Regions from separate parts of the Companilactobacillus miaonis genome, predicted to be linked through region 3. Evidence: predicted binding sites of a transcription regulator. Region 3 holds the regulator's gene; each other region holds the start of a gene.
The links. The regulator Rex, encoded in region 3, represses fermentation and respiration genes when NADH is low (regulators of the CRP and FNR family bind a similar motif). The targets are predictions, from matches to a motif close to TTGTGAANTANTTCACAA.

Region 1 (8,533 bases), on a different contig from region 3:
TTCAGTTGAATTCAACTAAACCGATTCAGGTAATCAATTTCCCCACAAATAGACTACTTGCACTATGCAAAAAAAGTATAACCAACTTACGAATTTTGTTACATCCCAAAAACAGTATAAAAAAAGATAGGCAAAATATTTTTTACCTATCAAAAATCTTATATTAATTATTTTTCAATTTCTTTACCATCGTACATATTCTCTAGAACTTGTTTCAATTCAGAAATCAATGGTTCCTTAGGATTTGTAAATGAGAATTGATCACCGAAAGCTTCTTCTGACAATGAATCAAGCTTTTGGTCAAAGTCTTTCTTATCAATATAGTTATCCTTTAAGCTTAACTTGATGCCAAGATTATGAGCTAGATCAACAATCTTTTGTACTAACGCATCTTTCAAAGCACGATCATCTTTACCAGACAAACCAATATATCTAGCAATCATAGCGTAATCAGAATCAGCTCTGAAGCTTTCATACTTAGGCCACATGGTGATCTTTGTTGGTTGTTCGAAGTTATAGTTGATAACTTGTGGCAAGGCAATAATTGAGGCTAGACCATGTCTGATACCGTAAGCGTTAGTTAAAACATCAGTAATTGAATGAGCCACACCAGCAAAAGCATTGCCGAATGACATACCAGCTAATGTTGAAGCGTTGTGCATTTCAGCTTGAGCATCTTTATCACCAGCAGCGGCTTTTTCAAGGTTATCAAAGACTAACTTAATAGCTTGCAAAGCATATGGTCTCGTGTAATCAGAAGCCATATTAGCAACGTATGATTCAACCGCATTGTTCAAAACATCCATTCCGGACTCAGCAATGATGTCTTTTGGCATTGTTTCTACAAATTGTGAATCAATGATAGCAACATCAGGAGTCAATGCATAATCAGCGATAGGATATTTTGTGCCAGTCTTAGTATCAATGATAGAGCTGAATGGTGTGACTTCTGCACCGGTTCCATATGTTGTTGGAATTGCTACAAATTGAGCTTTTTCGGGCTTAGGGAACTTGTAGGCACGTTTTCTGATATCAATGAAGCCTTGCTTAGCACCGAACAAATCAACATCTGGATGCTCATAGAACAACCACATATCTTTGGCAGTGTCCATTGTCGTACCACCACCGAGGGCAATAATTGTATCCGGTTTAAATAGATTCATTTGTGTCACACCACGTTGAACAACATCTGTCGTGACGATATTGTCGACGTCTGAGAACATTGAATATTCAACGTGAACTTTACTACGTTTTAATTCATCAGTAATTGTATCAACGAAACCAAGTTGAACCATAACTGGATCACAAACGATAAAGGCTCTCTTCATTCCTTCAAGGTCCTCTAAGTAACGAACTGAAGTCTTTTCAAAGTAAACTCTAGGTTGTTTAATCCATTGCATGTTATTTCTCCGTTTTGCGATTGTCTTGATGTTAAGCAAATCAAATGATGAAACGTTATGAGAAATAGAATTCTTACCCCATGAACCAGTACCAAGAGTTAATGATGGAATCATTTCGTTATAAAGATTACCAATACCACCGATAGCAGCAGGAGTATTGACTAGTACACGACTAGCTTTCATCTTGATACCAAATTCAGTAGCTAAATCTTCATCCATTGTGTGAATACCAACTGTGTGACCAAGACCACCAAAGTGTAACAACTCTTCAGCTTTTTCAAAGCCTTCCTTGTGACCACTAACTTTATAAACTGACAAAACAGGTGAAAGTTTTTCGGCTGAAAGTGGTTCACTTGGTCCAACCTTAGACAATTCAACACCTAAAACCTTGGTGTCACTAGGAACTTTGATACCAGCAAGTTTGGCAATTTCAACTGCAGACTTACCAGCGATAGGACCCTTAACACCGCCTTCTGGTCTAAACATCGTCTCAGCTAATTTCTTGTAATCAGCTTTCTTAAGGAAGAAAATCTTGTTCTTTTCAAACAATGATTTAACTTCACTATAAATATCAGCATCAACAATAGCACTATTTTCAGAAGCACAAACCATACCATTATCAAATGTCTTTGACAAAACGATATCGTTAACAGCACGCTTAATGTTAGCTGTCTTTTCAATATAAGCTGGACCATTACCAGGACCAACGCCTAGAGCAGGTTTACCAGTTGAATAAGCAGCTTTGACCATACCAGGACCGCCAGTAGCAAGCACTGAAGCAACGCCATCATTATTCATTAAGTAAGAAGTAGCTTCAATACTTGGTTTTTCGATCCATTGGATGACACCTTCAGGAGCACCAGCTGCAATAGCAGCTTTTAACATAACTTTAGCAGCAGCAACTGAGGACTTTTGAGCTTGGGGATGGAAACCAAAAATAATTGGATTACGAGTCTTCAAAGCAATCAATGACTTGAACATTGCAGTTGAAGTTGGATTAGTAACTGGTGTAACACCAGCTAGAACACCAAGTGGTTCAGCAACTTTGATCAAACGATGTTCCTTGTCGTTTTCAATAATACCAACGGTCTTATCACGTTTGATTGAATGCCAAATTTCTTCAGTAGCGTACATATTCTTAATAACTTTATCTTCTAAAACACCACGGCCTGTTTCTTCGTAGGCCAATTTAGCTAATTCAAAACTAGCATTTAAACCAGCAATAGCCATTTGATGAACGATATGATCGACTTTTTCTTGAGTGAAACTATCCATGATCTCTAAAGCTTTTTGAGCTTTATTAACCATTTTATCAATCATGGGTTTAACGTCTTCTTTTTCATCCGGCTTTGCAGAAACCTTTGTATCTTTGGAACCTTTCAACATCTGATTACCTCCAAGGTTTAAAAACATATTTGTTAACTAATTCACGTTTTATCTTATCACTGTGGACTCATTGTTCAAGCATTTTAGTTCAAAAAAATGATGTAAACGTATTCACGTTGATATATCAACACGTGTCACACTTTGATAATTGTATCAGTAGTTTTCACAGATTGTTTTCAGTAATTTTATTGTGAATATTTATTCACAAAGTCCTCTTTTGAGGTAAATATAGCAACTTTTTAATTCACAAAAAAAGAGCTGAAACTTAATTCAGCTCTTGCTTGTGAATTATTTTTTATTGTTTGACAATTTTGTCTTGAGCGTAATCTGAGTTCGCTCCAACTCTTGTTTGATGATGTTTGTGTTTTTTGCGTTTTTTGTGTTTTTTTATATTTTTTTGATTGCTCTGATCGGGAGCTTTTTTGTTTGTGTTTGGTATTTTTTGAATCCGTTATTGGGTTCTTTTTACTTTTGCTTGTTCTGACTGCTGCTTAAACGGGTTCCGCAAGGGCAACCTCTTCCGGTTTACAAAATATTGAATCTCGCCCACTTCGTGGTCAATCTCCAATATTCCGTAAATCCTCGAAGGCTGGGCGCCCTTGCTCCACCCTCTCTTTATCTAAACATAGTCTTAGTAGCTCTTGCCATTACTTTTGGATCTTTCTCATAGTGATGCATTGGTGTCATTTCTGATAATGGAATGTTCAACAATGTATATACGGCTCTCTGGGCTGCTCTGAATGAGTACTGTTCTGTAAAGACCATGTCAAATGGTTGTTCACAGAATTGACTGATGAAGGCTAAGTTCTTGCTGTGTTCTGGAACTACGTCTGGACGGTCGCCGACGGCTCTTTGATTAAACATTGCACTTGCATATGGTAAGTGAACTGGAATTACGTTGACAATACTGTCCATAATTTCTTGGGTATGGTTCTTGATATTGTCTTTGCTTGGATCTACTTCTGCCAAATGACCTAAGAGTTCTTCTAGCATTTCTTTACCAGTCATTTCCATAACTGGTTTTTGAACGTAGTCACCATTTCTTCTTGGATACATGAAGTAGCCCCAGAAGGTGGATTCATTAGGCTTTTGTGCTTTGAAGTGTGGTTGATGATGTACAACGATAGATAGCAATGGTGTACTGTGAATCCATGTGTTCAAAGCATTACCGGGTTCTTGTTGAGTAATTCTTGAAATTTCATTGACTAAGAAGTGGCTATTAGTTGTAACAGTGAAACTTACCCACTCACTTTGTGTTCTATCTCCAAAGAATTTGTCAGGATTACCAAGTGAATAGAACTTCTCACTAGCTTTCTTCCAAAGCATAGCACTTGGAGCGTAGTCCATATTTTCTTTGAATGGTGTATTGAAATCACCAATTGCTGAACTATCAGTGATTGAACCATTAGTATCAAAGACTAAATCATTTTCAGCAATGTCGATGTGACCCTCTTTATTGTCATTGTCGACTTCTTCATACTTGAGTCCGGTGACGATAATATCATCTTGAAGTGGTGTATCTTTGAATTCCAAATCAGTAACTTTACGGTTATTGATAAAGGTTACGCCACGGTCTTCCAAATATTTGCGCATTGGCAAGATAATACTTTCAAATTGATTGTAAGGACTTCTTGTGACACCTTCCAAAGTATTGATACGACTGAATTCAAGAATCATACGATTCATGTAACGACGCAATTCAACGGCTGAACTAGCACGTTTGAAAGCAAAGGTTGTTTGCCACATATACCAGAAGTTAGTTGTGAAGAAATGAGGACTGCTTGCAAACCATTCAGCAATACTGATGTTGTTGAGTTTTTCCTCATCCTTTTCTGGCATCAACATTAACTTCGACAATAGATAACGATCCTTATTGTCAAACTGCATATGTCTGTAATTGTCTTTATTTGGTTTGATACGTGGACCATCTTCATCGATTAAACGGCCAACATCGTGTGTTGGATGTGCGTGATCGAAATTCAAAATATCATCAGTAACTGTTTGTCCGGGATTGTCCAGTGATGGGACTGAACGTAATACATCCCAAAGGTTTTCGAAAGTTTCTTCGTTGAGCATTCTGCCACCCTTGGCTAAGAAACCTTTGTTGTTGGACAAAGCTTGATTACCATATTCGGTTTCATAATCCTTAACTGCGGCACCATCGTTAGCACCGTGGTCTTCAAGACCCATCATTGTAATTTGATCGCCCTTGAAACCACCATCACGAATCAGATAAATACCGGCAGCTAAGTTACCGACACCGGTACCAATCATATAGGCTTTTCTTGTCATAACTAATGAACCTCCATTCCAAATCTTACACCTTTAATATAGCAGTTAAAAAATAAAAGTAAAGGCTTACATTGCATTTATATCAACATTTTTAATCTATTTTTTAAGTACAAAAAAAGAATCAAAACAAGTTAAATTTGTTTTGATTCTCTGATATTATTCACTCAAATTTGTTAGACGAACTACATCACGAACGATCATTAACTCTTCATCAGTAGGTACAACTAAGACAGTTGTCGTTGAATCATCAGTACTGATTTTGCGAAGACCTTTACCATGTTCGTTGGCATCTTTATCAAGCTTAATCCCGCGATAACTGAATCTATCAACGATTTCTTTTCTAATTTCAGCACTGCCTGCACCAACACCAGCAGTAAAGATCAAGACATCAGCACCACCTAAAAGTGTAATGTATGAACCAATATATTTAATGATTCGATTGACAAAAATTTTGATTGCTAGATCTGAACGATGGTTCTCTTTTCTAGTTGCTAAAAGATCACGCATATCTGGTGAAACTCCAGAAATACCCAATAAACCAGATTTTGTGTTCAAGATTTTGACCATTTCATTAGGGTCAGCAATCTTCATCTTTTGCATCAAATAAGCAACAAGTGAAGGATCAATATCACCTGAGCGAGTGCTCATTGTGATACCAGAAAGTGGTGTGAATCCCATTGAAGTATCAACTGATTTGCCATCTTTGATAGCATCAATTGATGAACCACTACCTAAGTGACAAGAAATAACTTTCAAATCGGTTAATGGCTTCTGTAGAAAATTGGCTGCGGCTTTAGCTACATAACGGTGACTAGTACCGTGTGCTCCGAATTTACGCACACCATATTTTTCAAAATATTCATAAGGAATACTATATAAATAATTTACTGGGTCCATCGTTTGATGGAATGATGTATCAAAGACTGCAACCTGTGGAATATCAGGTAAGATTTTTTCAAAAGCATCGATACCTGCCGCCTGTCCAGGGTTGTGCAATGGGGCATACTCAGCCAAATTTTTGATCTGTTCAACTACTCGAGGTGTAACTAGTGCAGAATCTTTAAAGATACTTCCACCAGCAACTACACGATGTCCAACACCTTTGATTTCATGATAATTATCAATAATTTTCAATTCAATCAATTTATGAAGCATCTTGTTTACAGCGGTTGTGTGATCGGGAATATCGCCCATTTCACTAATTTTCTTTCCAGCATATTGAACTTCAAAAACTGAGTCTGATAAACCTAAACGATCTACCATTCCCTGTGCAACAACTTTTTCCTCAGGTACTGTGTATAGTTTCCACTTCAATGTAGAGCTACCAGAATTTACGGCCATGATTTTAGACATTAATCTCACCTAACCTTTAAAATTTTTTGCCCAGTCTTGTAACTGGTCCTTAAAGCCCTCGAATAACTTAGGGTTATTGGTATCTGGTATTGTGCCCATCAAAACATTTCCAATTTGCTTGGCATCTTTGCCGTGTTTTTGTAAAACAACCACTGCCTTTTGCGCTTCTTTTGATGCAAATAGACTTGCTGGTAAATCAAGAACTGCTTGCAAATAAACACTAGAAACCATCCATTCTGATAGTTTCTTAGCTTGGTCAGTTTGGAAAATTTGAGAAGGTACGATAAATATACCGATTCCACCGTCATTTAAATTATTCATTGTCTGTTCAATTAAAAGATGGTGCGCATAGGAATGTCCCTTATCTGAACTTGTTTTAAAGTTCTTTGCATTGTCGTCAATTGGATAGTATCCGACTGGTAAATCAGCCACTGCTATATCAATATCGGTAATATCCCAATCAGCAACGCTATCTTGATGATAGGCGTCAATGTTGAGATTCATTACTTCACTAAATGATTTTGTTAAAGAAACTAACGCATCATCATTATCAAGTGCAGCTGCATTGATATTGAATTTGCCGGTCATATTCAATTGTTCAATAACTTCGATCAATAAGTTACCCGTTCCAACAGTTGGATCGACTATGTTCACGTCTTTCTTATTTTGAACATTTAGTATTTCATAAGCAATTAAGCTAGTTATCAAGCCGATTGCATCCGGAGTCATCAATTTGTTTACTTCAGTTTGATCATCTTTTTGAGCTTTAATAATTGAAACTGTAATAGCTTGTTTTAATTGTTGTGGTGTCATATTCAACTGTTTCATCTCACGATAAAGTGCCTCTAATTTTTCAACAGTTGCAGTATCTGGAACACCATTTTCAACATAAACTCGGCCATCAGAAATATTAGTTAAAGTCTCAGCCAGTGAATCAATGTTTGCGACCCTCAATGTCTCCTTCAATACAGTATTTGCTTGATTCATCTTCTCAAAATATGTTTGCATATCTTTTTCTGACATGGTTAACCTCTTTGCCTAATAATAAAATTTTAACGTTGAAAACGATTTTATTCAAGGACTCCTCAAATTACGAATTTACAATTTATATCTTTTATGAATATTTTCATTGATTTGTTTTAAGTACATCTCGTCCAATTGCCGGTATTGAGCGATTTGTTCACCAATCAAATTTGTACTATAGCCAATAATCAAAATTGCAACCGATAACATTAATATACAATTTAACATCATCATTCCGCCACGTTTTTGATTTTGCTTATTTTTTATCATTCAACGTTAAAATCATTTCAGATTTTTCACCGGCTTTATTCACTGTTGTAATGATAACTAAATTTGAGATTTTTTCAATATTAATTTCTTGTTGACCTGTCAAAATCGGTTCATGGCCTCCTTTAGTCGCAGTTGTTTTTCTTAACATGTAGTCATTTGTATTTCCTTGATAGACCTCAAAAACAAACCCAGGATGTTCCCCCTTCTCTAATTTTTTCCCAGAATAAATAATCTTATCTTTAGTAACATCCCTAATCTCAAAAGCATCATCCAAAGTTTTCTGAATTTTATCTTGAGTGATGTGCCAACGCAGTTGATCATTAAAAGTTGTATTTTGAATTGTCTTCATTAGCTGTAAAGCTTGTTGCAAGATTCCCAATGTCAAAATCGTCACCATCAACGCGACAATTGCCTCATAAAGAACGAACCCATGACGTTTATTTGTTGACCTGATAAACATGCTGATTTACCGTCACTTGATATTTATTTGAATCCTCTTGAAAGTAATAAATTTTATTTTTGACCATGACCTGTTTTGGAAAATTTTGAAAGCGCAAATGTTGCAATATAAATTGATGTGCTGTTACTCTCATCTCCCAATCATTGATCAATTTAAATTGTTCTGATATACAAATCGTCAAAGTCAAAATAATGATTAATGAAATTGTTAATGACGTTAGAGCCTCAAACAAAATAAATCCGTCATGTTTTTTCAACAATTTCACCCCATCCCATTTGAATCGTATATTCGTATTTCTTACCAGTTAATGTAGATCGAAAAATCACTGTTCTGGGTGATGTTTCACCCG
Region 2 (8,533 bases), on a different contig from region 3:
GCATACATTACTTCAAAAATGGTCCGATCACGGATTCCTAAAGGAGTTGTCACATCAGGAGATTCAATCAACGAATTGACTTCATCCATTGACAAAACTACTGGCAAATGTGTTCCTTTCTTAGGAGCATCGAGTTCATTCATTGGATTAGCATGAATCTTATCGATCAATTCCATCCACTGATAAAAGCGGCGCAATGAAGAGAACATCCGCATTTGCGATGTTTTTGATTTTTTTGCTTTATCCTGACTAACGAAAAATTCCGTGACTACAAAATGGTCTTCAGGATAAAATGACAAATTCTTTTTTTCCAAAAAACTACTAAATTCTAATAAATCCTGTTGATATGAAACGATCGTATTTTGAGACAAACCACGATCTAAACGCAGATAGCGGGCATAGTCAGCAATCGTATCAATCATTTTTTGATTCTTAATCGATAATTTCTCACTCATACAAAATGCCTCTACTTGAGATACGTATAACCGTCTTTTTGCTCGATTTTACCTTGCTTCATCAAGTTACCGAGGGCACGCTTAAAGCTACCTTTACTGATACCAAAGTATTCTTTAATGTCATCCGGATCACTCTTGTCAGTATAAGGAATTTTTTTATCACGAGCATGTTCCAAAACGGCTACGATCATCTTGGCGTCAGGAGTAATTTCCTCATAAGCACGTGGTCTCATCGAAAGATTCAAACGACGATGACTAGTACCAATCACTCGAGCTTTGACGTGTTGTCCAATATGAAGTGGTTCAGCTTGTTCTTTGACATGAATAAAACCGATATAATAATTCTCAGTCATGACGAAAGCCCCACTATCACGAATAGCAATAATCGTACCTTCTTCATCCTTATTTTTGACATCATCGCCAGGGCTTCGAGCAATCTGAGTATACAAGTCAATATCGGCCAATTTTCCCCAAAGTCTACCCTTATGATCAATCTCCAATTTGACCATCAAATTATCGCCCTTCTTAGGCCATTCTGAGTGTTCAAAAGGCAGATCATCCAAAGAGACAACGATATCCTTGTCGTCCAAACCAATATTAACGAAAACTCCTAAATCAGTTCTAACTTCAGTCACTTCTGCAAAATCCCAAACACCTTGAACTACAAATGGCATAACGGTTGTCATTTTATTTTTATGTGCTTGATTTTCATAAACGAAGCCACCAATTTCATCTCCCAATTCAGGGATTTCTGTTAATTCATCTAAATCTAAAGCGAAAGTATTACCCTCAATTTGAACGAAAGCTTCATCCTTATTTAGGTCAGTCACAGTTCCAACTAAAACTTGACCATACATTTCTGTTATATCCATATTTCACCATACTCTTTTAGTCATTTTTATTTGCTCTTATATTTTACCAGTTCACGTTACATAATACTTTGAAGAATGGTAAATTTCTAAAATTTATTCACTAGTTTTATCCTTCACAATAATTAATTAAATTTTAATTCTGATTTTATAAACTTTTTGAAGAAATACAATTGAATTATTTTTGATGTTGTGAAATAATTTCAAGTGTAGTAAGCGTTTACAGAATTAAAAATGGAAGAGGGATTTTTAGTTATGAAAATTAAAGCTGCTGTAGTTGATAAAGTAAATGATCCATTCGTTATTAAAGATGACGTTGAACTTGCTGAGATGACCGATGACGGTTTGCAAGTCAAAGTCGTAGCTTCTGGTATTTGCCATTCTGATGAAGCACTTAGAAAAGGCGATGCTGCCTTTAGTTTCCCAGTAGTACTTGGTCATGAGGGATCCGGTATTGTTGAAAAAGTCGGTAAAAACGTTACAAACTTTAAACCTGGCGACCATGTCATTATGTCCTTCTACTCATGTGGAGAATGTGACAATTGCTTAAAAGGTAAGCCAACACAATGCCGTAAATATGCCGCATCTAACCTTTCAGGTACTCGTCCAGATGGCTCTGATCATTTCACTGAAGATGGGCATCATGTCAGTGATATGTTCAATCAATCATCATTTACAACTCATACTGTAATTGATAAAAGAAATGCTGTTAAAGTTCCTAAGGACTTAGACCTTAGAAAGCTTGGACCTTTGGGCTGCGGTTACGTAACTGGTAGTGGTACAGTCTTCAATACTCTTCAACCAAAGCCTGGTGACACGATTGCCGTCTTTGGTACGGGTGCTGTTGGTCTTGCTGCTATGATGGCTGGTAAAATTTCTGGCTGTACAAAGGTTATCGCCGTTGATATTGTCGATTCACGTTTGGAATTAGCTAAGAAGATGGGCGCAACTGACGTCGTTAATAGTAAAAATGAAGATGCCGTCGAAGCTATCAAGAAGCTTACAAATGGTCTTGGCGTTGACTGGGCTGTTGATACAACCGGTGTTGCCAAAGTTATGACTGATTCGATTGCCGCTTTGACACAAGGTGGTACAACTGCTACTATCGCTGTTACACCACACAACATTGACATCAGTACTTGGAATGACCTCTGTGTTGATGATAAGAAGATCGTCGGTGTAAATATGGGTGATGCAATTCCTCAAGTTGACATCCCTCGTTTGATTGAATTTTACAAGATGGGTGTCTTCCCATTTGATCTAACTGAAAAATTCTATGACTTCGATCAAATTAACGAAGCTGATGCGGATTCAGTTAGTGGCAAAACTATCAAACCCGTTCTAATTATCGATAAAGATTACAAACCTGGTGAATAATGGTCACCTTTGGCAGACTGCTGGTTGGCAGTCTGTTTTTTATTTACTTATATGTTTTCGTAAAACATATAAGTAAACTCAAGAGTGACATTTGTCACATTGATAAATGACGAACGTTACTACTGTTAAATTTTGACAAATATTAAAATGAATTTATCAAATCAATTCAAACGAGGTATTAATTATGACTATCGTTTTACAAGTAGATCATCTTAACAAGTCATATCGAGAAAAAACTATTTTAAAAGATATAAGTTTTCATCTCGAAGATTCATCAGTCGTAGCTTTAATTGGAGTTAATGGTGCCGGCAAGACGACTCTGATCAACGCTATCCTAGAACTCATCCCCAAAGATTCCGGAACAATCCATTTTTCAATTAAAAATTGGAGGCAAATTACTGGTGTCATGATGCAAGACAACTTAATTCTAAATCGAATCAAAGTCAAAGAAATCATTAACCTCACTCGTAGTTATTTTAAAACTCCGCTTTCCTACAATACCTTAATTGATCTTTCCGGCTTAAAAGAATCCCAAAATACTTTTATCAATCAACTTTCTGGCGGTCAAAAACGTCGTCTATCTTTTGTATTAGCCTTAGCAGGTAATCCAGAAATACTATTTCTCGACGAACCGACCGTTGGAATGGACAGTATCGCAAGACAAGACTTTTGGAAGTCTATTGCTAAATTGAAACGCACTGGAAAAACTATTTTCGTAACTAGTCATTATTTGGAAGAGTTAGAAAACATCGCTGATCAAATTTTAATTCTAGAGGACAGGACTCTTACCTTCAATGGTTCACTTAAACAATTAAGAGAAACTTCCGGAAAAATTTTAATTGAATTTGACAGTCAATTATCAGCCAAAATTTTTAACGAGCTAGCTTCAATAGTTTCAGTGGAGCAGATTAATCAGCATTATCAAATTATTACTAATGATGTTAAGAAAACAATTTCTGAATTATCACCATTTTTACAAGGTATTGAGAACTTAAAAATCGATCAATCATCACTAAATTCAATCATTTTAAATTATCAGGAGAAAAGATAAATGGCTAATTACATATATCAACTAAAAATTAATTTTAAAAGAATCATCTTGCGAAACAAAGCTTTTTTCCTATTTGACATGTCTCTACCAATCGTTTTCTATCTTTTGTACACCAAAATACTTCCAAGTGGCGTTTCCACACAACAATTACAAGCATGGAACAAGGATTATTTAGTCGGCATGATGATCTATGGATGCCTTCTAGGAAGTATTATCACTACTGCCAACACCCTTTTGAATGATCAAACTTCCAACTTTAAAATATTTATTAGTCTAAAACCAATTTCCAGATTCCAATACTATTCATCGATGATGGTTATTTTTGTCACCTTAAATCTAATCGCCTCGATAGCAATCAGTATCGCCGGTATATTGATTAATGATATCACGCTTCCAATTAGCTCAATTTTCAAAATAATTTTGACCAATACAATTGGCACGATTCCTCTAATATTAATTGGCATCATGATTGCTTTTTCCAAAAGACCAGAACTAGTCAATTTGTTAACTAACCTAATCGTTTTTCCTCTAGCAATTATTAGTGGCCTATGGTGGCCAATGGAAATGATGCCAAAATGGCTCCAAACTTTTGGCAAATTACTACCAACTTATCAGCTGTCAATCATTGACAAAGCTTTCCTCAACCATACTGATCTAAATTGGTTCGGATTCATTAATATATTAATTTGGTTTGGGATATTTTCTTTGCTATTATTAATAATAAGTAAACTCCAAGGACATATTGGTATCGCCAAATGAAATCATTTATCGAAAATAAAATTCTTTTCCCAAAATATTTAGGCTTTATGCCTTATTTTTGGGTTTTTTCTTTATTTTTAATGTCAGGACAACTTCTCAGCGGAGAAAACAATTTGAATTTATTTAATATATTATTGGTGGTCATATTCTTGAAGTTTTATCACGATGGCTACTCACTTCATCGATTTATTGCCGCTGATATTGTAATCCAGTTAGTAATTGCTATTTATTTTACCCAAACCTTTCCTAACACAGGTGGCCCTTTATTTTTTATCTATACTGCCTGGCAAATTGGTTCACTGCCATTTAGTCAAAAACGCTTTTTACGATTTTATTTTCTATATTTGCTTACAATCATACTCTGCACCCTGGATAAAATTCTCCAGATTCCAATCACTCTTCATAATCTTTTTGGAATCGTAATCGTTTTAACCTTTACATTTGGCTCGCCACTAGCTTCAAGATCGTTAGGAAATTCATATCGTCGACGATACCGCATGCAACAAAACAACCGTCGTCTTGAAACAATCATCAAACAAAATGAGCGCGATCGAATTGCCAAAGATCTACATGACAACATTGGCCAATCGTTTTCAATCATTACACTAAGAGCTGAACTTGCAACCAAACTAATCGAAAAAGATCCTCAAAAGGCTTTACAACAATTAAAAGATATTACTAAAACTTCTCGTGAAGATTTGAATCTAGTTCGAAAAATTGTTGCGAATTTAAATGAAAAAACCATTGCTAGTGCAATGATCGAAGAAGAAAAAAATTTAAGTATCGCTAATATCCGACAGATTTCGATTAATGAACAACTCAGCAATGAATGGCCAAAGAATATTCAGCACGTTTTAGCCTCAATTATTAAAGAAACCACGACTAACGTTCTTAGATATAGTCAAGCTAATAACATGAAGTTTTTCTTTCAAGAAGACGATAATAATTTTCTGCTTGAAATTTCTGATGACGGAATCGGATTTAAAAACAATAAAGAAAATCAATCATTTGGTATCGAAGGTATGAAAAAACGCTTAATTGATTTCGATGGTCAGTTAGAAGTGATTTCTCAACACGGTGTAAAGCTTAAAATAACTATTCCTCGAAAGGACTAATATGATCACTATTTACCTTGCTGAAGATCAAGAAATGCTAAATTCAGCACTTTCAGCTATTTTAGATTTAGAAACTGATTTCAAAATTGTCGGTTCAGCAACTGATGGACAAACCGCTCTCCAACAAATTATTAATTTGCAACCGGAAATTGCCATACTTGATATTGAGATGCCAAAAATGACTGGATTAGAAGTTGCCAAACAACTCAGAATTATTGATCAAGATATCAAACTGATAATTCTAACGACTTTTGCTAGAAAAAACTATTTTGAATCCGCTGTAAGTAATCGAGTAAATGCCTATCTTTTAAAAGACAGTCCAACTGATGTCTTGGTAGGAACTATTCATCAAATCCTGAGTGGTAAGACGATTTATGATTCGGCTTTGGTTTCAACCATTTTAAGCGCTTCTAATAATCCACTTACAAAACAAGAGCTAAAAATCATGAAAGAATTTTCTCAAGGTAAAAGCACACAAGAAATTTCAAAAACTGTCTTTTTGTCTTACGGAACTGTTCGAAATTATATCTCCTCCATTCTCAGCAAGACTGGAACTCATTCACGGATTGAAGCTTTGAATGTTGCTAAGAAAAACGATTGGATGTGAACCACATCGGTACTAAAGTACCGAGCTTCTAGGAACATTCCATACTTCCCAACTAGTATTTCAACCAGTCGGTAGAGGCTAGAACTATTTTACTAAGGCTTGTTCCAAGCCATGATTCAATATATTTTTACTTGCATTGATGTCACTGGATATTACAACTAGGACAATCCCATTCTCTAATATCTAACTCATGTTTACCATCATCGTAACCACATTTTGAACAGATTTGACTAGTTTTGAATGGATTAACAATTAGAAGTTTCTTGCCGTACCATCCACATTTGTATTCAAGTATTATCCTTAATGCTCTCCATGATTGATTAGCGATAGCGCGTGATAGTTTATGATTACCAAGAAGATTTTTGGTTTTCAAATCTTTAATAACAATCAAATCATTATTTTCAACTAATTCACGAGTTATTTTATGAAGATAGTCTTTTCTTTGATTAGCTATCTTCTCACTATACTTAGCTGCCATGAGTTTTGCTCTTGTATAGTTCGAATATTGTTCTAAAGGCTTTGGATCAATCAATCCAAATTTCTTTTTATACTGGATATCTTTTAGAGCTTACGTACGTCTTCTAGCTAATCGTTTTTCCCAATAATGTTTCTTTTTAGCAAGTTTCTTATCAAAATGGATAGTTTTATACTTACTTCCATCTGAACAGATAACTAAATTTGAGACCCCCATATCAAGGCCAACAAGGTTATTGGTTTTTGGCAATTGAACTATATCTTCATCGACTGTCAAAACCGCATAATATTTACTAGTTGATGATTTATGAATAGTCACATACTTGATGATACTAGAGACAGCTCTCTTGTTCTTATATTTCATTACTCCAATTGTTCCAAACAAAGCGGTTAGCACCAAAGTTATATTCAATCAGTTCTCTTTAGTAACTATCTGGAGAGATACGTAATTTGATACCTTTTAATACCATATGAACTCCCTTCTGTAATTTGATATTGTAATTATATCACGTAAAAGGAACATATGTTTGCAAAAACACCTAAAATCGCTAATTGAGAAAACACGGCAATAAATTACCATGTTTTCTCAATTAGTGATTTTTATAAATTTCAAGCCTAGTGTTACATAACATTAATTAAAATAAGTTGTACACAATCTCTGTAAAACCAAAAAAGTGTCTGCGATAAGACAAACACTTCACCCTTCTAATTATATTTCTGTACTCTTTTATTTAACCTATGTTCATTAATTGCGCCTAACTACTTGATCTCATCACTCTGAGCATTCTCCTGTAGTCTCTTTAATAAAACATCAGCAATACCTTTAACTTGCTTGTCACCATCACGCTGGGACAAGCGATAGCCAACAAAATAAGGTGAAACAACGTATCTAGCTTCTATTTTACAAATAATTTTCTTACCAATTTTATAAAAGAAAATATTATAGGAATTAAATTTACCACCATACAGATCATCCAAAACATACTTGACTGTAACTCGAGTAAATTCAGCCAAATCATCAATATACTTAGGATTGTTGATCACGACATTAAATTCGACAAATCCCATGATTGGCTTTTCCGAAACATTCACGTTGATATGCTTTGAATTAAAAACATCCATTCCAGTGAAATTTTCTTCTTCAATGTGTTTATAGCCATCAATTTTATCCAAACCAATAATTTGAAAATGCGGATGACGCAAAGAACCTCCAGACATTGGTCCAAAATTCTTATACATCAATACACTTTCGTATTTTTTACTTTGAATCATTTCATTCCAACAATGATAGATAAATTCAAATACTTCCTGATTCTTTTTAACCGAGTAATTTGAAATATCCCCTTGATGGTCACTAGATTCGATCACCAAAGTCTGATTAGTATCTTTTAATGTTTTAAACTTGTTTTCTAACCAAATCATATCATTTTTTTGTTCAATGATATTGGTAAGATTTTTAGTGTCACAAAATGGACAATAATCTTTTTTCTTTTCAACGTCTCTTGGTTTTCCTTTAGCTTGTTCAATCTCAAAAACAAGTACATCTTTATTCGACAATCTTACACCTCAAAAATTTTTTATTAATATGATAATAACGCAAACACAAAAAAACCGAAAGAAACTCGTCAGTCTCTTTCAGTTTTTTATATTTTAAAACAGATTTAATTTTTATTTAAAAATTAAAGTGAACGTGAAGCACCCTTGTATACAACACCACGTCTTGAATCAACAGTAACAGTGTCACCATCTTTAACAAGTGATGTAGCATTCTTAGCACCAACGACAACTGGTAGACCCATAGCAATACCAACAACGGCTGCATGTGA
Region 3 (8,533 bases):
CTTGAGCAATATCACTCTTACCTGAAACCTTGTGAGAAATATTGTGAAGTTCATCGACAGCAGCCTTTGTAGCCTTCTCGATACCAGTTCTGATACCAACAGGGTTAGCACCGGCTGTAACGTTCTTCATACCTTCTTTAACGATTGCTTGGGCCAAAACAGTAGCTGTAGTAGTACCGTCACCAGCAATGTCGTTAGTCTTTGAAGCAACTTCAGAAACAAGCTTAGCACCCATGTTTTCGAAGTGGTCTTCTAATTCGATACTCTTAGCGATAGTAACACCATCATTTGTGATTTCTGGAGCACCGTAACTCTTTTCAAGAACAACATTTCTACCCTTAGGTCCGATAGTTGTCTTAACTGTGTCTGCTAATTTATTAACACCTTCAAGCATCTTTGAACGTGCATCTTCTGAAAACTTAATTTGTTTTGCCATTAATTTTCACACTCCGTAAATTATTTCATAATTGATTAAAAAATTATTTTTTAAAATTATTCAACGATTGCCATGATATCTTTTTCATGAAGGATTAAATATTCATTGTCTTCGTACTTAACTGTTGAGCCTGAGTATTTATCAAATAGAATCTTATCGCCTTTTTTAACACTCATAGGCAATTTCTTTCCATCGTCAGTAACTAAGCCGTCACCTACAGCAACAACTTCAGCTGTTTGAGGCTTTTCTTTAGCGTTATTTGCTAAAACAATACCACCGACTGTCTTTTCTTCTTCTTTATCGACTGTTACAATTACTCTATCTCCAAGTGGTTTTAACAATTTGAATCCCTCCGATTATTATTATTTCTGTTTTTATTTTTATATTTAGCACTCGAACATCTCTTGTGCTAATCACAAGTTTTATATTAACATTTTATTGAAAACATGCAAGTATTTACCTCTAAAAATTAAAGGAGTTATCATGGCATTTCCAAAAAATCAATTTTTTACACTATTAACTTACATCCTACTATTACTTTTAGGTTCCGTTTTGAACATGCTGAAAGTCACTGGTAGCCTGTATTTTGTCCTATTAACTTTAGGTGCAATTATCGCCACCGGAATCATGATGTATTTAGTGAAAAAAGATCAGAAATTCGATTTTGAAAAAACAACTGATCTAAATCACAATCTCCAATGGATCATCTTAGGAACGATTGGAGCAATCGTTTTGCAATACGGGGTCGGTTTTATTGACCAACTAATTTTCCACGCCAGTACCCAATCGCAAAACACGATGCAATTATTATTAATGGTCAAAACTTATCCCTACTATTTCGTTTATGTTTTGATCTGTGCTCCAATCATGGAGGAAATCGTCTTTCGCAGATTGTTTTTCGGTAACTTGATCAAACCAACAAATATTTACATTGCTGCTATTATCTCGGCATTCTTATTTGCTTTCATGCATCAAGATACTAGATTCTTAATTTATGTCGCTATGGGATTATGGTTCTCATTCATCTATTACAAATCTAAAAACATTTATGCCAGTGCCGGCAGCCACATCCTAATGAATGCCATTGTTTTAACAATCTCGATGCGGTAATGCCAAATTGTAAAACTTATAAATTAACTATCGACTTATTAATGAACTAAAATCTCCTTTGAAATATAAATTCAAGGGAGATTTTTTTATGTCTGAAAAAGTTATTGTCATTACCGGTGCTTCTAGTGGAATTGGTGCTGCTTGTGCAAAACTATTAGCTACTAAAAATAATAAGATTGTTCTAGCTGCCAGAAGAAAGAAACGTTTGCAAAAAATTGCCACTGAAATTCAACAAGAAAATGGTTCGGCAATTGCTGTTCAAACTGACGTTACAGATTTAGAGCAAGTTCAAGAATTAGCTAAAAAGGCTATATCTGAATATGGACGCATTGACGTTTGGATCAACAACGCTGGATTAATGCCTCGTTCAGAATTTATTAAGGGTCGTGTCGAAGAATGGGACAAAATGATCGACGTAAATATCAAGGGAACTCTTTACGGAATCGATGCGGTTTTACCAATCATGCGTAAGCAAAAAAGCGGTCAAATCATCAATCTGGCTTCCGTAGCTGGTCACGCTATCAGTATTGGCTCCGGCGTCTATTCTGCAACTAAATTTGCTGTCAGAGCCATTAGTGAAGGTTTACGGCAAGAAGAAGCAGCTGCTAAAAGCAATATTCGTGTCACCGTGATCTCACCAGGTGCCGTCGTTACGGAATTGACTGAACACGTGAAGGATCCCGAAACTAAAGCACAATTGGATCAATTTTATAAAGATTATGCCATCGGTGCCGACCGAATTGCTAATACGATTGCTTTTGCCATCGACGCGCCTGAAGATACGACTATGAATGAGATCGTTATTCGCCCAACCATTCAGAAATAAAAAACAGCCTACCAATTAAATAAATAATTGATAAGCTGCTTTTCGTGTGTTTAAATTGTTCTACTCTACACGGGGCTTAATCACCGCGTGTGTAGGATGCAACGTACTTTTCTCGTTTGTCCTCATCAAATTCCTTTTCACTCTTAGCAATAATAATCGTTGCTAGTGAATTGCCGACAACGTTTACTGCGGTACGTCCCATATCTACGAGACGGTCGATACCAGCGATGAAGGTCAACCCTTGCATTGGTACGCCTATCGTTGATACTGTGGCTAGTAGTACAACAAATGAGGCTCCTGGCACTCCGGCCATCCCTTTTGATGTTAACATCAAAACCACCACAAGGGTAATTTGTTGCCCAAGGCTCAAATGAATATTGTAAGCTTGTGCCAAGAATAATGCCGCTAATGATTGATAAATTGCTGAACCATCAAGGTTAAAAGTATAACCTGTCGGAATAACGAAAGAAACAATTCCCTTTGATGCTCCATATTTTTGCATTTTTTCCATCATCTTAGGCAAAGCTGCCTCAGAACTAGCGGTCGTAAAAGCTAAAGTAACTTCATTTTCAATAATTCTGAACATTTCATAAAATTTAACGTGGAACAAATGTCCCACTCCGGCCATGACAACAAAGACGAAGAAAGCCATTGTTGCATAGGCGATCACAATGAATAATAACAATGGTTTAAGGGAACTAAAACCCATTTCACCAACCGTGACACCAATTAAGGCACAGACACCAATTGGAGCTAGGCGCATGACCCAATTAGTTACTTTGAACATAACATTGGCAACGGCATTCAAAAAGTCAGTAATGATTTTACCTTGCTTGCCAATTGAAGCAGTTCCTAATCCGAACAATACGGAGAAGAAGATGATCGGTAACATATCGCCTTTTCCGAGTGAGGCGAAGATGTTAGTTGGGATGATACTCATCAAGATTGACCAAATACCCGAATGTTTGGCTGTTTTTGCAGTCGCCGTATATTGGCTAATATCCGAACCTTTTAGACTATGAATGTCGATAAAGGTACCGGGATGAGTAACATTAGCGACTAAAATACCAATAATAATCGCTATTGTTGTCATGATTTCAAAATATACTAAAGTCTTTAATCCTATTCGGCCGAGTTTTTTGATATCACCCATATTAGCGATACCAACGGTCAAACAGGAAATAACGATTGGTAAAACAATCATTTGAATCATGGAGATAAACATTGTACCAATGTTTTGCATAACTTGAATGGCAGCCTTATTCTGATAGAATAACTGCCCTAAAATAATACCTAGGATCAAACCAATGATGATTTGCCAACCTAAGCTTATCCGGAAAAACTTTTGCTTTTGCAATTTTAGGTCCCCTTTAAGTAAGCTTAGTTTTAATTATAGAAGATTTTTTATCAAAATGGAAAATGTTAGCGATTCCAAATTAAAGGTTTTTTATTTTACCTTTAATAGCGAACTATTTTCTCCTAATATTAATTTAATGTTCCATTTTTAGTTTGAATTCAGGTTATTTCGAAAAAAATATACGGTTTTATTTTGGGAGATTTTCTAAGTATGCCGTCTTCCGCATAATCCAGACTAGATCTTAATTTTTTGTATATACAGCTTAATTCAGAAATTAAAAACAGCATCTATTCACAATGTCCGTAAACCGACTAAAAGTCTATTACGTACTATGAAAAATAGAGGCTGCTATTTTTTAAAATCATCATAAGAAAAATTATAAATAGAATAACTATTCCTGAAACATTAGAAAGAAATATCTCATAGGTCCGTTATTCAGTCTGGAGCAACAAATTCGGTTTAGACTCAGTGCTGAAATTATTCTTCTCCAGATTCGGAAGCGATAATATCGAGGTCACCATCTAACTTCCAGCTATCAACTGTAGCAGGAACAATCAAATGAATGCCCTTCTTCAAATCATAATCTTTACCGTCAACCGTAATCTTACCTTCACCATTGATAACAGAGATTAGTGTATACTTACCAATTTGGTGATGTAATTCAACTGGTTCTTTGATTTCCCAGTGATATACAGAGAAGAATGGTGATACTGGTGGTTGAACAAATGTAGTAAACTTGTTCTTACCGACTTCTTTTGATTCGATATTTAGTTTTGGATCTTTGTGTGGAACAGTAATTGTATCTTCAGATTGTTTGATATGAAGATCACGTTTCTTACCAGTCGTCTTGTCAACACGATCGTAATCATACAAGCGATAAGTTGTGTCACTACTTTGTTGAGTTTCCAAAGCCATAATACCTTTATTCAAAGCGTGAACTGTCCCACTTGGTACGTAGTAGAATTCACCAGTCTTAACAGGAACTTTTCTTAGTAGATGTTCCCAGTCGCCTGATTCGATCATTTTATCAAGTTCAGCTTTGTTCTTAGCATTGTGACCGTAAATCAAGTATGAACCTGGTTCAGCATCGATGATGTACCAGCATTCTGTCTTGCCTAATTCATGTTCATGCTTTTCAGCATACTCGTTGTCGGGATGAACTTGAACTGACAAACTAGCTTCGGCATCCAAAATCTTTGTTAAAAGTGGAAATACTTTACCTTTGGGATTGCCGAATAGTTCTTTGTGGCTCTTCCACAAGTCGTTAACATATTGTCCAGCAAATTCACCATTTTGGACTTTAGTTGGTCCGTTTGGATGTCCTGAAATAGCCCAGCATTCACCGATAGTTCCATCGGGAATATTGTAGCCAAACTTAGTTTCTAGCTTTCTTCCACCCCAAATCTTTTCGTGGAATACTGGCTCAAGAAATAATGGTTCACTCATAATGTAATTTCCCCCAAAAAATTATTATTATTTTATTCTTGCTCTTGGTCCTCAGTTTGTGACTTGTCACGATCTAAGAAGAAAATCAATGTTTGTAACTCATTCGCCAAATCAACATAATGAACTCGAATGCTGCTTGGAACGTTGATGATAACTGGCGTGAAGTTCAATACTCCACGAACCCCAGCATCAGCCAACAAGTCAGCTGTCGTTTGGGCCGCATTTGAAGAAACAGTTAAAATACAGACGTCAATCTGTTGCAAGTGAAGTTGTTCCTTTAGTTCACTAATATCGTAAACTGGAACCCCACTCTTAACTGTGCCAACAATTTCCTTATTTATATCAAAAGCTGCGGCAATTCGAACATTATTTGTCCGAGAAAAGTTATAATTTAATAAGGCGTTACCTAAATTACCTACACCAATTAAGGCTACGTTGGTACGCTTATCCTGATTTAAGAGCTTCTTAAAGAAAGCTACTAAATCGTTAACATCGTAGCCATAACCACGTTTTCCTAATGCTCCTAGATATGAGAAGTCACGTCTAATTGTAGCACTATCTATCTTGACCCCTTCGGATAATTCTCCAGAAGAGATTTTTTTTGTACCTTCATCCCTTAAAAACTGAAAATACCGATAATATATTGGTAAACGCTTTATTGTTGCGTTTGGAACTGTTGTTTTTGTCATAATTTACCACCATATGTGTGTCATTTCACTAACATTTATACTAAATAAAAATCCATAAAAACGCAATACGTTAAACCTATAAAGACATAAATTATTAAATAATGATAAAATTGTGAATACATAAAGGAGTTTCAAATGATTTTATTACAAGCACAGAATATCACAAAAAATTTTGGTACGAAGCGCCTCTTTGAAAATGTTAGCTTCGAAGTCCAAGATAACAGCCGTATTGGCTTAGTCGGACGTAATGGAGTTGGAAAATCAACTCTTTTAAAAATTATTTCTGATCAGGAAAATTACACTAGCGGAAATATCGCTCTGAAAAAAGATACTAATATTGGTTATCTAGCTCAGGATTCCGGCTTAAATAGTGAAAATAAAATTTTCGATGAAATGGAAAAAGTCTTCGACTATTTAAAAGTTCAAGAAAAAAAGATGCGAGCTCTAGAAGAAAAACTCGCTAACCCAAATATTCAAGATTACGATGACATTTTGAAGCAATACGACCAATTGCAAAATACCTTCCGTTCGGAAAATGGTTACGGTTATCAATCCGAAATCCGTAGTGTTCTCAAGGGATTCGGTTTTGATGAAGACGTTTGGCAAGATCAAATTTCAACTCTTTCTGGTGGTGAACGTTCTCGTTTAGCAATGGCTAAGATGCTTTTGGAACATCACGACATTCTGCTACTAGATGAACCAACTAACCATTTGGACATCAATACCGTCGAGTGGTTGGAAGGTTATTTGAAGAACTATCGTGGCGCTTTAGTTATCGTTTCCCATGACCAGTACTTCTTGGACAAAGTAGTTACCGAAATCGTCGAAATTAATCATCACTCTTCCACACATTACTCTGGTAACTATACTTTCTACTTACAAGAAAAGAAAAAGAATCAGGAAGTGGCTTGGAAACATTATGAAGAGCAACAAGCTGAGATCAAGAAAACTGAAGAATACATTCAAAAAAATATCGTCCGTGCTTCAACAACCAAGATGGCTCAAAGTCGTCGTAAAAAGCTCGAACATATGGATGTTTTAGACCGACCTGACAGTGACCAAGGATCTGTCCACTTTAACTTCCAAATTGATAAGGAAAGTGGCAACGACGTTTTAAACGTAAGTGACGCCGCCATCGGCTATGACAACCAGATCATGTCAGAACCCATCAACTTAGATGTTAAAAAAGGCGAACGTGTCGGTATTATTGGTCCTAACGGAATCGGTAAATCAACCTTCTTGAAGTCAATTTTGGGACAGATTCCCTTCATTAAAGGGTCATCACGCTTCGGAGCCAACGTGCAAGTCGGCTACTACGACCAAAACCTCAACAACCTCGATCCTAAAAAAGATGTCCTTCACGAAATTTGGGACCTCTATCCTCGCCTCGATGAACAAGTCATTCGCAATATGTTGGGAGCTTTCCTTTTCAGTGGCGACGACGTCTTAAAACCAGTTGCCGGTCTATCCGGTGGTGAGAAGGCTCGTTTGACTTTAACCAAATTAGCTATGGAACACGATAATTTCTTAGTAATGGACGAACCGACTAACCATTTGGATATCGACAGTAAGGAAGTCCTAGAAGATGCTTTAAAGAGCTTTGAAGGGACCGTACTGTTCGTTTCCCATGATCGTTACCTATTGAACACACTAGCTGATAGAATCATTGACATCGGCTCTCATGGCAGCACAATCTATCTCGGTGACTACGATTACTATTTGGAAAAGACAACTGACAAACCAATTGAGGAAGAAGTTCACAAAACTACAGTTAGTGAAAAGAAAGTTGAATATCAACAATCTAAAGAACAACAAAAACAAGAACGAAAACTTCGCCGTGAAGTTGAAAGTTTAGAAAAACAAATTTCTGAACTTGAAGACAAAAATTCAGCCATTCAAAAAGAAATGACTAAAGAAGAGAATTTAACTTCTTATAGTAAATTAGCCGATTTACAAAAAGAGCTCGACGAAAATAAGCAACAACAAGATAAAATCGAAGAACAATGGACTGAGAAGTCAATTGAATTAGAAGAATTTACTGATTAAGCAGACTGATGGTCTGCTTTTTTCGTTGATTAAACATAATTAATTTGATAACTTAGTTGAAAAGACTTTAAAGAGGGAAAATTGAAAACAAAACAAGAAAATTTTTTAGTGAGATTCATTAAGGGAGTTATTATTGCTTTAGGTTTCATCCTACCAGGAGTTTCGGGTGGCGTTTTAGCCGCCATAATGGGAATTTACGAACGCATGTTGAGTTTCATGGCTCACGTCCGACAAAATTTCAAACGGGATTTCCTTTACTTCTTGCCAATTGGTCTAGGTGGCATTGTCGGAATTGGTCTACTTTCAAAACCACTTGATTTTTTATTGCAACATTATCAAGTAATCGTTTTGTGGGGCTTTGCTGGGACGATTATCGGGACGATGCCAACTTTATTGCGTGAATCTACTTCTAAATCTGCACGAGACAAAATTGATATTGCTTGGTTCTTAGGAATCTTGATTGGTGGCGGTTTATTCCTATTTTTCATGAGTGAAATTTTTGGAACTATCCCTGCTAATTTCTTAGGATTTGTGATTGCCGGAGCGTTGATTGCCTTGGGTGTTTTGGTGCCCGGTTTGAGTCCATCCAACTTGTTGATCATCTTAGGACTGTACTCACCGAT

Region 1: a site for Rex is predicted at 2,816-2,833, ahead of adhE (bifunctional acetaldehyde-CoA/alcohol dehydrogenase). Genes of this name have one in related genera too.
Region 2: a site for Rex is predicted at 1,429-1,446, ahead of U8521_RS11565 (NAD(P)-dependent alcohol dehydrogenase). Genes of this name have one in related genera too.

What each region holds. Positions count from the first base shown of each region.
Region 1 is NZ_JAYKTX010000002.1:67,213-75,745, reverse strand. It holds gene adhE (bifunctional acetaldehyde-CoA/alcohol dehydrogenase) at 168-2,786, opposite strand; gene U8521_RS01935 (oleate hydratase) at 3,402-5,078, opposite strand; gene U8521_RS01930 (acetate/propionate family kinase) at 5,235-6,431, opposite strand; gene U8521_RS01925 (class I SAM-dependent methyltransferase) at 6,441-7,454, opposite strand; gene U8521_RS01920 (hypothetical protein) at 7,530-7,724, opposite strand; gene U8521_RS01915 (competence type IV pilus minor pilin ComGF) at 7,711-8,184, opposite strand; gene U8521_RS01910 (hypothetical protein) at 8,162-8,440, opposite strand; gene U8521_RS01905 (type II secretion system protein) at 8,427-8,533, opposite strand, start outside.
Region 2 is NZ_JAYKTX010000015.1:29,438-37,970, forward strand. It holds gene xerD (site-specific tyrosine recombinase XerD) at 1-455, opposite strand, end outside; gene U8521_RS11560 (CvfB family protein) at 467-1,327, opposite strand; gene U8521_RS11565 (NAD(P)-dependent alcohol dehydrogenase) at 1,580-2,701, shown strand; gene U8521_RS11570 (ABC transporter ATP-binding protein) at 2,886-3,752, shown strand; gene U8521_RS11575 (ABC transporter permease) at 3,753-4,511, shown strand; gene U8521_RS11580 (sensor histidine kinase) at 4,661-5,626, shown strand; gene U8521_RS11585 (DNA-binding response regulator) at 5,628-6,233, shown strand; gene U8521_RS11590 (RNA-guided endonuclease InsQ/TnpB family protein) at 6,376-6,711, opposite strand; gene U8521_RS11595 (hypothetical protein) at 6,802-7,071, opposite strand; gene U8521_RS11600 (DUF4931 domain-containing protein) at 7,467-8,264, opposite strand; gene pyk (pyruvate kinase) at 8,387-8,533, opposite strand, start outside.
Region 3 is NZ_JAYKTX010000014.1:58,246-66,778, reverse strand. It holds gene groL (chaperonin GroEL) at 1-436, opposite strand, end outside; gene groES (co-chaperone GroES) at 493-777, opposite strand; gene U8521_RS11340 (CPBP family intramembrane glutamic endopeptidase) at 920-1,546, shown strand; gene U8521_RS11335 (SDR family oxidoreductase) at 1,635-2,372, shown strand; gene U8521_RS11330 (cation:dicarboxylate symporter family transporter) at 2,449-3,729, opposite strand; gene manA (mannose-6-phosphate isomerase, class I) at 4,207-5,175, opposite strand; gene U8521_RS11320 (redox-sensing transcriptional repressor Rex) at 5,208-5,864, opposite strand; gene abc-f (ribosomal protection-like ABC-F family protein) at 6,000-7,910, shown strand; gene U8521_RS11310 (DUF368 domain-containing protein) at 7,992-8,533, shown strand, end outside.